3 regions of the Bradyrhizobium sp. AZCC 2262 genome follow, and region 2 is predicted to be linked to each of the others. Evidence: predicted binding sites of a transcription regulator. Region 2 holds the regulator's gene; each other region holds the start of a gene.
The links. The regulator PhoB, encoded in region 2, activates phosphate uptake and scavenging genes when phosphate is short. The targets are predictions, from matches to a motif close to TGTCATNNANCTGTCAT.
Positions count from the first base shown of each region.

Region 1 (4,709 bases), 6.4 Mb from region 2:
CAAGGGCAAGGCGACCTTCTTCGGGAAGGGTGATACGGAAGATGAAGGAATCGGCGAGCCAGTCTTTGGCACGGTGCAAACTGACAGCAGTGTCTTCGGAATATCCTTGAAAAAGGCACGCCTGCTGGAGTTCGGCCTTGTTGCCGAAGCAAGAGGGATTCTGCATCCGACTGACAAGGGGCTGCGTGCGATCGTCGAAGTGTTTTTCCCCGATACCGGTCGTTTGGTGAGATTGCCGCTCGTCGATATCGGGCGCGGCAGCCGGGGGGCCGGGGCGCACTGCCGTTGCGGCGCTCACCGTGGCGGCGACGGCATTTCTGCAACGCCTTACCGAAAACGATATCAATAGGCTCGACGACATCATCGTGCATGCACGCGTTCTCGCCTAGTGCTCGTCTCTTGACCCACAGAACGAAGGGAAAACGAATGGCCAAGTGTCCGTTTGCGCAATGGATGCCACTACCCTGGAGCGCGGGCCACTACGTCGCTGGCCCGTTCAAGATTGTCCATCACACTACCGAGGGATCGACGGCGGCCGGCGCCTTCGCGACCTACCAGCAAAGCCACGACATCCCGCATTTTACGGTGGACGAGCAATTCATCTATCAGCACCTTGACACTGATGTTGCTGCGAGGGCACTGGCACACCCGGCTGGAACAGTTGAGACCAACAGACATTCAGCGATCCAGTTCGAACTGGTCGGCTTTGCAGGAAGGCCCAAAAAGAAGGCTAGTCTGACAAACGTTGGCCGATTGTGCCGCTGGATCGAGAGCACGCACGGCGTGCCTCCGGAGTGGCCGAACGGCTATCCCAATCCGCCCGTCAACGGTCGCGATCCCGGACATCACAACCGGAATGAACAGAACTGGAAGACCAAGGGCGGTCACTACGGGCATTGTCATGTTCCCGTAAATACCCATTGGGATCCCGCCTATACCGCTGATGAAGTGGCCTATGTGATGGGAGTGCCGGCAACTGACGACGTACAACTTGTCGCAGAAAAAGAAACGTTGCTGGAGATGAGCCGCCGGACGGCAACTCCGCGCGCTGCGCGACGAGCAGTCGGGAAGAAGAAGGCGGCTCGACCTGGCAGCCGTAAGCCTCGCGCAACCAAGACCCGCGCAACCAAGGCACGCAAGAAACGAAAGTCATAGGGTGTGAACACCCCGGCGCTGTGCCGAAAGGCCCGTGGCTGTCCAGCGCGCGCCATCGGTGACGGCGCCTCTCGCGCTCGGCGCCGCGGGTGATCGCCGTCCGGTGTGCGTGAGCCGTGGCGGGACGTGGAATCCGGTTCCGGCTTGCACGGGGGATTGAAGTCATCCCGGTTTGGCGTCCTCCCCCGTCCGATCATGTGGCTCCAATACCGTATGTCGCTTCTCTGTCGTATCGCGCTGCTATCCGCGAGGCTAGGGGCGCGGCACTGATTCTCGTGGCGCTATCGGTCGTGTGAACAGTCATCGCCCTGTCACAAAAATCTGTCAGGGGACAGGCATGGGTAGTGACTCCTCGAGTGAAGAAAGCCCGGAACGGCGCTTTCGTACCTTGTTCATATCCGATGTCCATCTTGGAGCTCGCGGCTCGCAAGCCGACCGATTGCTGGACTTCCTCAGAACGCACGACGCCGACACCATCTATCTGGTCGGCGATATCGTCGACGGCTGGGCGCTGAAGTCGAGCTGGCACTGGCCGCAATCGCACAACGACTTCGTGCAGAAGATGCTGCGCAAGGCGCGCAAGGGCGCCAAGGTCATCTACGTGCCCGGCAATCACGACGAGTTCCTGCGCAACTATTACGGCACGCATTTCGGCGGCATCGACGTGGTGGAAAACACCATTCACGAGGGCGTCGACGGCAAGCGCTATCTCGTCATCCACGGCGACATCTTCGATCTCGTCGTGCAGAACGCGCGCTGGCTCGCCCATCTCGGCGACAAGGCCTATGACTTCGCCATCCAGATGAATCGGCTGGTCAACTTCTTCCGGCGCATGTTCGGCGTACCCTATTGGTCGCTGTCGCAGTGGGCGAAGCTGAAGGTCAAGAACGCCGTGAACTATATCGGCGCGTTCGAAAAGACCCTGGCCGGCGAAGCGCGGCGTCACGGCGCCGACGGCGTGATCTGCGGCCACATCCATTACGCCACCATCCGCGACGAGCACGGCATCCGCTACATGAATTGCGGTGACTGGGTGGAGAGCTGCACCGCGCTCGCCGAGCATGAGGACGGAAGATTCGAGATCATCACCTGGACCGATCCGCTGCGCAGGGCGGCGCCGGTTCCCCGCGTCGCGGCGCGCGCCGCATGACGCATATCCTGGTCGCGACCGATGCGTGGCATCCCCAGGTCAACGGGGTGGTTCGGACGCTGACCATGATGGCAGAGGCGGCGAAGGGATTTGGCGTCGAGGTGAGTTTCCTGACGCCGCAATCGTTTCGCACCTTCGCGATGCCGAGCTATCCCGATTTGCGCCTGGCGCTGCCGTACCCGGCAAGAATCGCAAAACTGATCGAGGCGGCAAAACCCGACAGCATTCATATCGCGACCGAGGGCCCGATCGGGCTATTGGTGCGGCGCTACTGCCGCAAGCACGGCCTGCCGTTCACCACGAGCTTTCACACCCGTTTCCCCGAATATGTTTCCGCGCGTTCGCCGATCCCGGAATCCTGGGTATGGCGGGCGCTGCGCGCCTTCCATCGGCCGAGCCAGGCTGTAATGGCGGCAACGCCGGCGCTGGCGGCCGAATTGCGCACGCGCGGCTTTCGCAACGTGGTGCTGTGGTCGCGTGGCGTCGATACCTCGCTGTTTCATCCGCGCAGCGCTGACCTCTGCTTGCCGATGCCGGTGTTCCTCTGCGTCGGGCGCGTCGCGGTCGAAAAGAATCTCGAGGCCTTCCTCGATCTCGATCTGCCCGGCACCAAGCTCATCGTCGGCGACGGGCCGGCCCGCGCGGCGCTGGAGCGGAAATATCCGGACGCCGTGTTCCTGGGCGCAAGGCACGGCGAGGAACTGGCCGAAATCTACGCGGCATCCGATATTTTCGTATTTCCCAGCAAGACCGACACGTTTGGCCTGGTGCTGCTGGAGGCGCTGGCCAGTGGCCTGCCGGTTGCCGCCTTTCCGGTCACCGGTCCCCGCGATGTGATCGGCGCGGCGCCGGTCGGCGTCCTGGACGAAGATTTGCACAAGGCGTGCCTGGAGGCGCTGCAGGTTTCTCGGCAGGATTGCGTCGAATTTGCCACCGCGCATACCTGGCAGGCCTCCGCGCGGGTCTTTGTCGAACATGCCCTGAATGTTCGCTCCGAGCCGCCGGAAGGCGAGGTGGCCGAATTTGGCGCGAAAGACCCGCATTTCGCCGCCTGAGCTCACGGTAACGCCCGAATTCACGGTAAATCGTCTTGCCCGCCCGTCGGCGACCGCGATACAAATTGCGGATGCCAGAACCCATCCAAAATCCACCCATTGGCGCCGCCGATATCGAGGCCGCCGCCAAGGTGGTCGCGCCCTTCGCGGTGCGGACGCCGCTGTTGTCGTTTCCCGTTCTCAACGAACGGGTCGGGACCAAGGTCTTCCTGAAGCCCGAAATGCTGCAGCGGACCGGATCGTTCAAGTTCCGCGGCGCCTTCAACAAGCTGGCCTCGATCCCGCAGGACAAGCGCAGCGGCGGCGTGGTCGCGTTCTCCTCCGGTAACCATGCCCAGGGCGTGGCGGCGGCGGCGCGGATCCTCAGCATGCAGGCCACCATCGTGATGCCCTCGGACTCTCCCGTCACCAAGCGCGAGCGCACCAAGGGCTACGGCGCCGAGGTGGTGCTCTACGACCGCGACAAGGAAGACCGCGAAGCGATCGCCAACGGCATTGCCCAAAAGCGTGGCGCGACGCTGGTGCGCCCCTATGACGATCCCTTTGTGATCGCCGGACAAGGCACTGCGGGCCGCGAGATCGCCGAGGACATGGCGGCGCTCGGGCTCGTCCCCGATATCGTGGTGGCGCCGGCATCGGGCGGCGGGCTGATTGCCGGTGTTGCGACGGCTGTGAAGGCAAAATTTCCGCAAGCACAAATAATCGTCGCCGAGCCCAAGGATTATGACGATCACGGCCTGTCGCTGCGCGCCGGCCATCGCGAGGCCCATCACGCCGCCGGCCGCACCATCTGTGATGCGCTGATGGCGGCGATGCCGGGCGAGCTCACCTTCTCGATCAACAGCAAGCTGCTGGCCAATGGCGTGACCGCATCCGACGAGGAAGTCGGCGCGGCGGTTGCCTATGCCTATCGGGAATTGAAATTGGTGGTCGAGCCGGGCGGCGCGGTCGGTCTCGCTGCATTGCTGGCCGGCCGCATCGACGCCAGGGGCAAGAACGTCGTCATCGTGCTCTCCGGCGGCAATGTCGACGCGGACCTGTTCGCGAAGCTGGTCGCCTGATCATCCCGTCTCAAACGAAACCGGGCAGAGCGCATGCTCTGCCCGGTTTTGCATGATTTAAGCTCTTTCGTCAGCGCCGCCCGAAACCGCCGCCGAACGAACGGCCACCGCCGAATGAGCGGCCGCCACCGAACGAACTGCGGGCGAACGACATCCGTGATGGGCCGGAAGAGAAGCGCTGGCTGAATCGTCCGCCGCCCATCCCGCCGCCGAAGTGACGCGGCCCACTGTTGAACATCTGCTTGTTGCCGGTCCGCACGGGATTGTTGTTGAACCGACCCGGCATTC
Region 1 covers NZ_JAZHRT010000001.1:1,065,019-1,069,727, forward strand. The annotation lists gene V1283_RS04805 (hypothetical protein) at 1-349, shown strand, start outside; gene V1283_RS04810 (peptidoglycan recognition protein family protein) at 370-1,155, shown strand; gene V1283_RS04815 (UDP-2,3-diacylglucosamine diphosphatase) at 1,493-2,305, shown strand; gene V1283_RS04820 (glycosyltransferase family 4 protein) at 2,302-3,360, shown strand; gene V1283_RS04825 (threonine ammonia-lyase) at 3,432-4,421, shown strand; gene V1283_RS04830 (caspase family protein) at 4,492-4,709, opposite strand, start outside.
Region 1: the regulator PhoB is predicted to act here: its motif matches at 1,454-1,470, upstream of V1283_RS04815 (UDP-2,3-diacylglucosamine diphosphatase).

Region 2 (4,709 bases):
TTCTTGGCGCCGAGAGGACATCCAAATGACCGATCTCTCCGTATCCGTGAGTAACGCGACCGGGCCCGTTCCGCAGGTGGCGCTGCCCGAGGCCGCGCCCAAGGTCACCGCCCGCGGCCTGAACTTTTACTATGGCGAGCACCATGCGCTGAAGAACATCAACCTGACGCTCGGCACCAACCGCGTCACCGCCTTCATCGGCCCGTCCGGCTGCGGCAAGTCCACGCTGCTGCGGATCTTCAACCGGATGTACGACCTCTACCCCGGCCAGAAGGCGACCGGCCAGTTGATGCTCGACCAGACCAACATCCTCGATTCCAAGCTCGATCTCAATTTGCTGCGGGCCCGCGTCGGCATGGTGTTCCAGAAGCCGACGCCGTTTCCGATGACGATCTACGAAAACATCGCCTTCGGCATCCGCCTCTATGAGAAGATCTCCAAGTCGGAGATGGATGGCCGGGTCGAGAAGGCGCTGCGCGGCGGCGCGCTGTGGAACGAGGTCAAGGACAAGCTGAATGCAAGCGGCCTGTCGCTGTCCGGCGGCCAGCAGCAGCGGCTCTGCATCGCGCGCACGGTCGCGGTGCGGCCCGAGGTGATCCTGTTCGACGAGCCTTGTTCCGCGCTGGACCCGATCTCGACCGCCAAGATCGAGGAGCTGATCCAGGAACTGGCGGAGGATTACACCATCGCCATCGTCACCCATAACATGCAGCAGGCGGCGCGCGTCTCGGACAAGACCGCCTTCATGTATCTCGGTGAGCTGATCGAGTTCGACGATACCAACAAGATTTTTACCTCGCCGAGCGATCGACGCACCCAGGACTACATCACCGGTCGGTTCGGCTAGAGCATGATCCGGAAAAGTGGAAACCGGTTTTCCGAAGAGATCATGCTCAAACAGCGAAATAAAATCATGATCCGGTTCAAACCGGATCCTGATTTGAGGAGATAGCACATGGCTTCTGAACACACCGCCAAGGCATTCGACAGCGACCTTCAGGAACTGACTCGCCTGGTTGCCGAGATGGGCGGCATGGTCGAGCGGATGATCACCGAATCCGTCGACGCGCTGGTCCGTCGCGACGTCGCGCTCGGCAAGCGTGTCGTCGCCACCGACGTCGAGATCGACCGTCTGCAGCATCTGATCGAGGAGCGCGCGGTGCTGACCATCGCGCGCCGCCAGCCGATGGCGATCGATCTGCGCGAGATCGTCGGCGCGATGCGGGTGGCCACCGATCTGGAGCGGATCGGCGACCTCGCCAAGAATATGGGCAAGCGCGTCGCGGCGCTGGAGAACGATTTCCAGCCCTTGAAGCTGATGCGCGGCCTTGAACACATGACCGACCTGGTGCTGTCGCAGGTCAAGTCGGTGCTGGACGCCTATGCGGCGCACGACCTGCCGGCGGCGATGGCGGTCTGGAAGGGCGACGAGGAAGTCGACGCCATCTGCACCTCGCTGTTCCGCGAACTGCTCACCTACATGATGGAAGACCCGCGCAACATCTCGTTCTGCATCCATTTGATGTTCTGTGCCAAGAACATCGAGCGGATCGGCGACCATGCCACCAACATCGCTGAAACCGTGTTCTACATGATCGAGGGACAGCAGATGCTCGACAAGCGCCCGAAGGGCGACATGACGAATTTTGCCACGACCGTACCGAACACTTGACACAGCGTTTTCAAGCGAAGTGGAGACCGGTTCGCATAGCAATCAAGTTTACGCAGATTGCGTAGACTTATCTGCGTGAAAACGCGTCAAACAGAAGAGGCGATAGCAGAATGAGCGCGCGCATTATGGTGGTCGAGGACGAGGAAGCGCTGACCACGCTGTTGCGCTACAACCTCGACGCCGAAGGCTATGATGTCGAAACCGTCGCCCGTGGCGATGACGCCGATACGCGGTTGAAGGAACGCATTCCCGATCTCGTCGTGCTCGACTGGATGCTGCCCGGGCTGTCGGGCATCGAGCTGTGCCGCCGCCTGCGGGCGCGGCCGGAGACCAAGCAGTTGCCGATCATCATGCTGACGGCGCGCGGCGAGGAGAGCGAGCGGGTGCGGGGCCTGGCGACCGGCGCCGACGATTACATCGTCAAGCCGTTCTCGGTGCCGGAGCTGCTGGCGCGGGTGAAGGGACTGCTGCGGCGGGCAAGCCCCGAGCGGCTCGCCACCGTGCTCACCTATGGCGACATCGAACTGGATCGTGAGAAAAGACGCGTCGCGCGTTCCGGCCGCCAGATCGATCTCGGCCCGACCGAGTATCGCTTGCTGGAATTTTTCCTGGAGCATCCCGGCCGCGTCTTCAGCCGCGAGCAATTGCTCGACAGCGTCTGGGGCCGCGACATCTATATCGACGAGCGCACCGTCGACGTCCACATCGGCCGCCTGCGCAAATTGCTCAACCCGGGCCGCGAGCAGGACCCGATCCGCACCGTGCGCGGCGCGGGATATGCGCTGGATGATCGGTTCGCGAAGGTGGAGTCGTAATAGCTCTATCGTTGTCCGCACATTGCATCGTCGTCCCCGCGAACGCGGAGACCCATAACCACCGATGTAATTTGTTGAAGAGAGCTGGAGCTCCAGCGTGACATAACCACGAACGCCGGTGGTTATGGGTCCCCGCTTTCGCAGGGACGACAACGTTGAGTTCGTAGTCCGGGTGAAGCGAAGCGCAACCCGGGAATCTAACCCATAGCGACATAGTCCCGGATTTCGCTTCGCTCCATCCGGGCTACGATAACCGCCTCTTACCGCGTCGGCTTCGGCTGATGCCTCCGCCGGTCGGCTGCCGGCTGATACGCGACGCGCGAGTGATGCGCGCAATAAGGCAGGCCCGAAAGCGCCTTGCCGCCGCAGAAGAAGAATTCCGGGCTCGAGGGATCACCGACCGGCCAGTGGCAGGTGGCTTCGTTCAGTTCGAGCAGCGACAGCCGCTGGCTCATCGGCACCACGTTATCGAAGGCGATCGGATCAGGCTCCATCTCGACCTCGAAGGCGTGCGCCAGCGCGGTGTTGCCGCGCGAGACCGGGCGTGAGACCCGCATCATCTGTTGCGCCGGGCGTGCCTTGCGCTGCCGTGGGGCTGCCGAGGAGGGGCTCTTGGCGCGGCCGGACAGGCCCAGCCGGTGCACTTTGCCGATCACTGCGTTTCGCGTCACATTTCCGAGTTCCGCGGCGATCTGGCTGGCCGATAATCCGGCTTCCCAGAGCTTCTTCAGCTGCTCGACGCGATCGTCGGACCAGGTCAATACCGTCATCGTATTCTTCCCTTCGCGTCGCGCCGGCCAACCCAGGGCAGCGCTGGCGATGTCATTCGTCTCAAAAATCCCTGCGGTCAGAATCCCTTAGCCCTCGCCGGGCGCAAAAATCGCGCCCGAACGTGTACGCTTACACAAAATGGACTCTAGGGATCAGAACTGCCGCACGAGATGTCGTACCCGACAACCCAGACGCTACAATATGGCGTGACTCTGGCGCAAGAGTCCGGGCCCGCGCGTCCACATGTTCCGGACATCTAGGCATTGCACTGCGTGTTTTCCACCACACCGCAATCCTACGGATTTCCTGCCTTGCAGTGCATGAAAGGCGGCCTCGTGGCATGTTGACAGCGCTCCCCGCCCACATAGAATACCTCTTACGTGCCGCCCTTAAGAGGCGGCACGTTTCGTTTTCGCAAGACCGGCCGTTGCCGCGTTCGCGCCCATGCACGCGTGTGCTCCGCGGCAGGTCTTGAAACCAGGTCTCAAACCTTCAGTGATTGCCATGACCCATAGCGCCACGTCGCATCTGCTCCCCGTCTTTGCCAGGGTCGATCTCGGCTTCGAGCGCGGCGAGGGCTGTTGGCTGACCGCCACCAATGGCGATCGCTATCTCGACTTCACCTCGGGTGTTGCGGTGAATGCGCTGGGTCACTGCCATCCGCACCTGATCGCGGCGCTGCAGGAGCAGGCGACAAAACTCTGGCACATGTCGAACCTGTTCAAGAGTCCGGACGGCGAGAAGCTTGCCGCGCGGCTGTGCGGGCAGAGCTTTGCCGACCTCGTGTTCTTCTGCAATTCCGGCGCGGAAGCGATGGAAGGCGTGATCAAGGTCGTGCGCCGCTATCAATTCTCCAAGGGCCATCCCGAACGCTATCGCATCATCACCTTCGAGGGCGCCTTCCACGGCCGCACCCTCGGCACGCTCGCCGCCACCGGCTCCGCCAAATATCTCGAAGGTTTTGGCCCGCCGATGGACGGTTTTGACCAGGTGCCGCACGGCGATCTCGAAGCAGTGAAAAAGGCGATCGGTCCGCACACCGCGGGCATCCTGATCGAGCCGGTGCAGGGCGAGGGCGGCGTGCGCTCCGCGCCGCAATCTTTCTTCAAGGCGCTGCGCCAGCTCTGCGACGAGCACGGCCTGCTGCTGGCGTTCGACGAGGTGCAGACCGGCATGGGCCGCACCGGCGATCTCTTTGCCTACAAGCGCGTCGGCGTGACCCCTGATGTGATGTCGCTGGCCAAAGCGCTCGGCGGCGGCTTTCCGATCGGCGCGGTGCTGGCGACCGCGGAAGCGGCAAGCGGCATGATGCCCGGCTCGCACGGCTCGACCTTCGGCGGCAATCCGCTGGCGATCGCGGCGGCCAATGCCGTGCTCGACGTGATGCTAAAGCCCGGCTTCTTCGACCATGTGCAGAAGATGTCGCTGCTGCTCAAACAGAAACTGGCCTC
Region 2 covers NZ_JAZHRT010000001.1:7,455,741-7,460,449, reverse strand. The annotation lists gene pstA (phosphate ABC transporter permease PstA) at 1-29, shown strand, start outside; gene pstB (phosphate ABC transporter ATP-binding protein PstB) at 26-847, shown strand; gene phoU (phosphate signaling complex protein PhoU) at 956-1,672, shown strand; gene phoB (phosphate regulon transcriptional regulator PhoB) at 1,783-2,487, shown strand; gene V1283_RS35060 (GcrA family cell cycle regulator) at 2,748-3,257, opposite strand; gene V1283_RS35055 (aspartate aminotransferase family protein) at 3,763-4,709, shown strand, end outside.

Region 3 (4,709 bases), 2.1 Mb from region 2:
GAGGGTTGCGGCGACTGCTCGGCTGTTTCGAACTGCGTCTCGGTGCAGCCGCTGGAAACCGAGTTCGGCCGCAAGCGGCGGATCGACCAGTCGAACTGCAACAAGGACTTTTCCTGCATCGAGGGCTTTTGCCCGAGTTTTGTCACCGTGCATGGCGGCAAGCAGAGGAAGGCCGATCGCACGGCGGCCGACCCGTCGGCGCTGTTCGCCGACCTGCCGCTGCCGGCGACGCCTGCGCTCGACGGCGCCTACAACATCCTCGTCACCGGGATCGGCGGCACCGGCGTCATCACCATCGGCGCACTGCTCGGCATGGCCGCCCATGTCGACGGCAAGGCCTGCTCGACGCTCGACTTCACCGGCCTGTCGCAGAAGAACGGCGCGGTCATGAGCCACGTCCGCATCGCGCCCGAGGCGGACGATCTCGCCACCGTCCGCATTGCGCCGGGCGGAGCCAACCTCATTCTCGGTTGCGACATCGTGGTCGCTACCAGCATTCCGGCGCTGAGCCGGGCCGAACGCGGCGTCACGCGCGCGATCGTCAATGCCGACCTGTTGCCGACCGCGAGTTTTGTCATCAATCCCGACATCGACTTTGAGGCGGGGACGATGCGCGACTCGCTCAATGGCGCCGTCAGCGCCTCCGATCTGGATATTCTGGATGCCACCGGGCTTGCCACCGCGCTGATGGGCGACAGCATCGCCACCAACGCCTTCATGCTCGGTTTTGCGTTCCAGCGCGGCGCGATTCCGCTATCGCTGGAGGCGATCATGAAGGCGATCGACCTCAACGGTGCGGCGATCGAGATGAACAAGCTGGCGTTCTCCTGGGGCCGGCTTGCCGCGCACGATCTGCAGCGCGTCGTCAGTGCCGCGCGCTTCAAGAGTTCCGGTGCGGCGCCGGTGAAGCGGACGCTCGACGAGAGCATCGCGTTCCGCGCAAAATTCCTGACGGACTATCAGAACGAGACCTATTCGAAGCGCTACCTGGCGGAAGTCGAGTGCGTTCGCGCGGCCGAAGCCAAGGGCTCGCCCGGTTCGCATGATCTCACCGAGGCCTTTGCAAAGGGCCTGTTCAAGCTGATGGCCTACAAGGACGAGTACGAAGTCGCCCGGCTTTACTCGGACGGCGAGTTTGCGAAAGCGCTGAAGGAACAATTCGACGGCGACCCGGGTGTGAAAGTCAGTCTCGCGCCGCCATTGCTGGCGCCGCGCGACAAGGTGACCGGGCATCTGCGCAAACGCGAGTTCGGTTCCTGGATTTTTCGCGCCTTCGAACTGCTGACGCGGTTCAAGTTCCTGCGCGGAACGTCGTTCGATCCGTTCGGCTACACGGCCGAGCGCCGGATGGAACGGGCATTGCCCGGCGAGTATTCCGCGATGATTTTCCGCCATCTCGACAAGGCGAAGCCGCAGGACTGGCCGCGTCTGGTAGCGCTGGCGAAGTGCGCGGAACTCGTTCGCGGCTACGGCCACGTCAAGGAAGCCAATGTCGCGAAGTTCCGCGGAGAATGCGCGCGCCTGGAAGCCGCGATCGGCCAGCCGGTGGCGCAGGCGGCAGAGTAGGGGCGGTTCACCCGGCGTGTGAACTTTTCCACAGCCGTGATCGCTCACCAGTGGCCTTGTGGCCGGGAACGGCTGGAATTGTCCGGCCGATTTCCTACATACTGGGTTGCAGCTTCACCTTTTGGTTGATTTCAGGAGGCCCAGCGATGGTCCTGAAAACCGCTATTGCGTCAGCACTTTGCACGGGGCTCCTGACGTGGGGCGGCGCCGCGCTGGCCGACGAATATCGCGCCGACGAGTTCCTTGGCCTCGATCTTTCCCAGGCTGTGCTCTCGCCGAAGCGGCTCGGCCCGGAGACGCAATTCGCCCCGGTCCGGATCGAGGCGAGAACCGATCGCAGGCCGGTGAAAACGGAACGCGTGGTGGTGTCGAAGGAAGCCGCGCCCAAGCCGCAAATTGCGCAGGAGCGCGTCGAGAAGCCGCGCGCCACCGCCCGCACCAGGCTGGCGCGGCGTCACAGCAACCCGCTCGACGCGCAGGCGCGCGACACGCGCATCCAGACCTGGCCGTGCAAGTCCGGCGCCATCTGCGGCTGGCAGCGGTAGTGCTCGCGATGCGCGACAACCATCAACCCTCATGGTGAGGAGGCGCGAAGCGCCGTCTCGAACCACGAGGCCCCGCTGGTGCCATTCATCCTTCGAGACGGCGCTTTCGCGCCTCCTCAGGATGAGGTCTGACAGGGTTAGCTGAAGGCGTAACCCACCGCTTTGATCTCCTCGCGGAAACACTTTGATGGGTTTCGCTGCGCTCTACCCATCCTACCATTCCACGTCATCCACCTGTCGTAAAAGCTTCAGCCGCGAGTCAAATACAACGGGCACACCTTCGTCGTGATTCGACGAGGGTGCTTCGATGCCGATTGCGATACGCGCCGAGCAAGGCTTGAACCGGCGTCAATTGCTGGTCCGCTCCGCCGCAACATGCGCCATTGCCGGTCTGGGCAGCCTCGCCAGACCCTATCTCAGCCGGGCCGCGGATCGTCCGCTGATCGCCAGCGGCATCCAGTCAGGCGACGTCTCGGCCGATTCCGCGGTGATCTGGGCGCGGGCAGATCGCGCCGCTCGCATGCAGGTCGAATGTTCTGTTGTCGAGAGCTTCAAGACCATCCTTCGCTCGGCCACCGCCGACGCGTTGCCGGACAGCGACTTCGTCTCAAAAGTTCTGCTCGACGGCCTGCCGGCAGGGCAGGACATTTTCTATCGCGTGCGCTTCGACGATATCAGCGAGAGCGGCATCGAAGGCGAGATGCAGGTCGGGCATTTTCGTACCGCGCCCACCGCGCGGAGCCATGTTTCGTTCGTGTGGTCTGGCGATACTGCGGGCCAGGGCTGGGGCATCGATACGTCGCGCGGCGGGATGCGTACCTACCGGACCATGCTCGACAATCGTCCGGACTTCTTCATCCATTCCGGCGATCACATCTATGCCGATTGTCCGGTGGAACGTGAACTGAAGCTGCCCAACGGCGAGGTCTGGCGCAACATCGTCACCGAACAGAAATCCGTGGTGGCGCACAGCCTCGAACAGTTCCGCGCCAACTACAAATACAACCTGCTCGACGACAATCTGCGCGCCTTCAACGCCGAGGTGCCGATGTTCGCGCAGTGGGACGATCATGAGGTCACCAACGACTGGGCGCCGATCGGCACCGCCGACGAAACCGGCTATGCCGAGGACGGCAGCTCGCTTCTGGTGGCGCGGGCGCGCCGCGCGTTCCACGAATTCATGCCGATGCGCGCGACGTCCGCCCACGGCGGCCGCATCTATCGCAAGATCGCCTATGGCCCGCTGCTCGACGTCTTCATGATCGACATGCGCAGCTACCGCGATTCCACCTTTAACAAGCGCGACGACCAGAGCGAGACCTGCATCCTCGGTGCTACCCAACTGGCGTGGCTGAAGCGCGAGCTGGTGGCTTCGGACGCGACCTGGAAAGTGATCGCCGCCGACATGCCGATCGGCCTCTTCAGCGAGGATGGCATTGCGCTCGGCGACGGCCCGCCGGAGCGGCGCGAGCATGAGATCGCCGGTCTGCTGTCATTCATGAAGCGCGCCGGCATCCGCAACACGGTGTGGCTGACCGCCGACATGCACTACACGGCCGCGCATCATTATGATCCGAACCGTGCGGTCTATCAGGATTTCGAACCGTTCTGGGAGTTCGTCTCCGGCCCGCTGCATGCAGGCACCTGGGCGCCGGCCCCGCTCGACAACACGTTCGGGCCGAAAGCGATGTTCCAGAAGGGCTGCAGCGCGGAGCAGGGCGAAAATCTCGCCCCCTGTTTCGGCCTGCAGTTTTTCGGCCGCGTCGACATCGACGGCAAGACCGAAGTGATGACCGTGACGCTAAAGGACGTCGACAACCGCGACCTCTGGTCGGTCGATATCGAGCCCCGTCCGGACGCGCGGCCCGGCCAGATCATGGCGCAGCACATCTGACGCGGTCCGATCGGGAGACCGTCGGCACGGATCCCCTGGTAACTCTTCCATCTTCGCGCCTCATAGTTTGGCTAGGCTCCGCCGCCTTGCCGAGACATGCGGTGCAAAATCGCAGCCGGAAGTTGCGTATTATTTCTTGAACGAGGCGTTGCGGTGACGCACAATTCGCCTGTCCCTCCCGACTGGAGCGCTGCCATGTTTGTCGCCGACAGCAAACGCCTGACGCATCAGGGCGCGAAAAAGATCATGGCGACGGCGGTGGAATTGGCCGATCAGGCCAACATCGCGATCTCCTGTGCCATCGTCGATGCCGGTGGGCATGTCATCCTGATCGAACGAATGGACGGCGGCCGCTTCCACACCGTGCACTCCTGCACCACCAAGGCGGTTTGCGCCGCGTCAAACCGGCGCCCGACCACGGCCAAAGGCGCGGCCGGCCAGGATCTCGACGTCAGCCATGCAATCGGACTTGCGCTCGCGGCAGGACCGGAACGGTGGACGGCCATGGAAGGCGGCGTGCCGGTGCTGGTGGACCGCGAATGTATCGGCGGCGTCGGCGTGAGCGGCGGCGATTGGGAGACCGATTTGCGGATCGCCAAGATGGCGGTCGAATCGATCGGCGCGAATTGGGAATGACATCGCAGGACAGAAGCCCAGCCGATCAACTTGGGAAAGGATAACGTCTTGGGAGGAGAAATCTTGGG
Region 3 covers NZ_JAZHRT010000001.1:5,360,082-5,364,790, reverse strand. The annotation lists gene V1283_RS25260 (indolepyruvate ferredoxin oxidoreductase family protein) at 1-1,566, shown strand, start outside; gene V1283_RS25255 (hypothetical protein) at 1,713-2,111, shown strand; gene V1283_RS25250 (alkaline phosphatase D family protein) at 2,419-4,005, shown strand; gene V1283_RS25245 (GlcG/HbpS family heme-binding protein) at 4,201-4,641, shown strand.
Region 3: the regulator PhoB is predicted to act here: its motif matches at 2,336-2,352, upstream of V1283_RS25250 (alkaline phosphatase D family protein).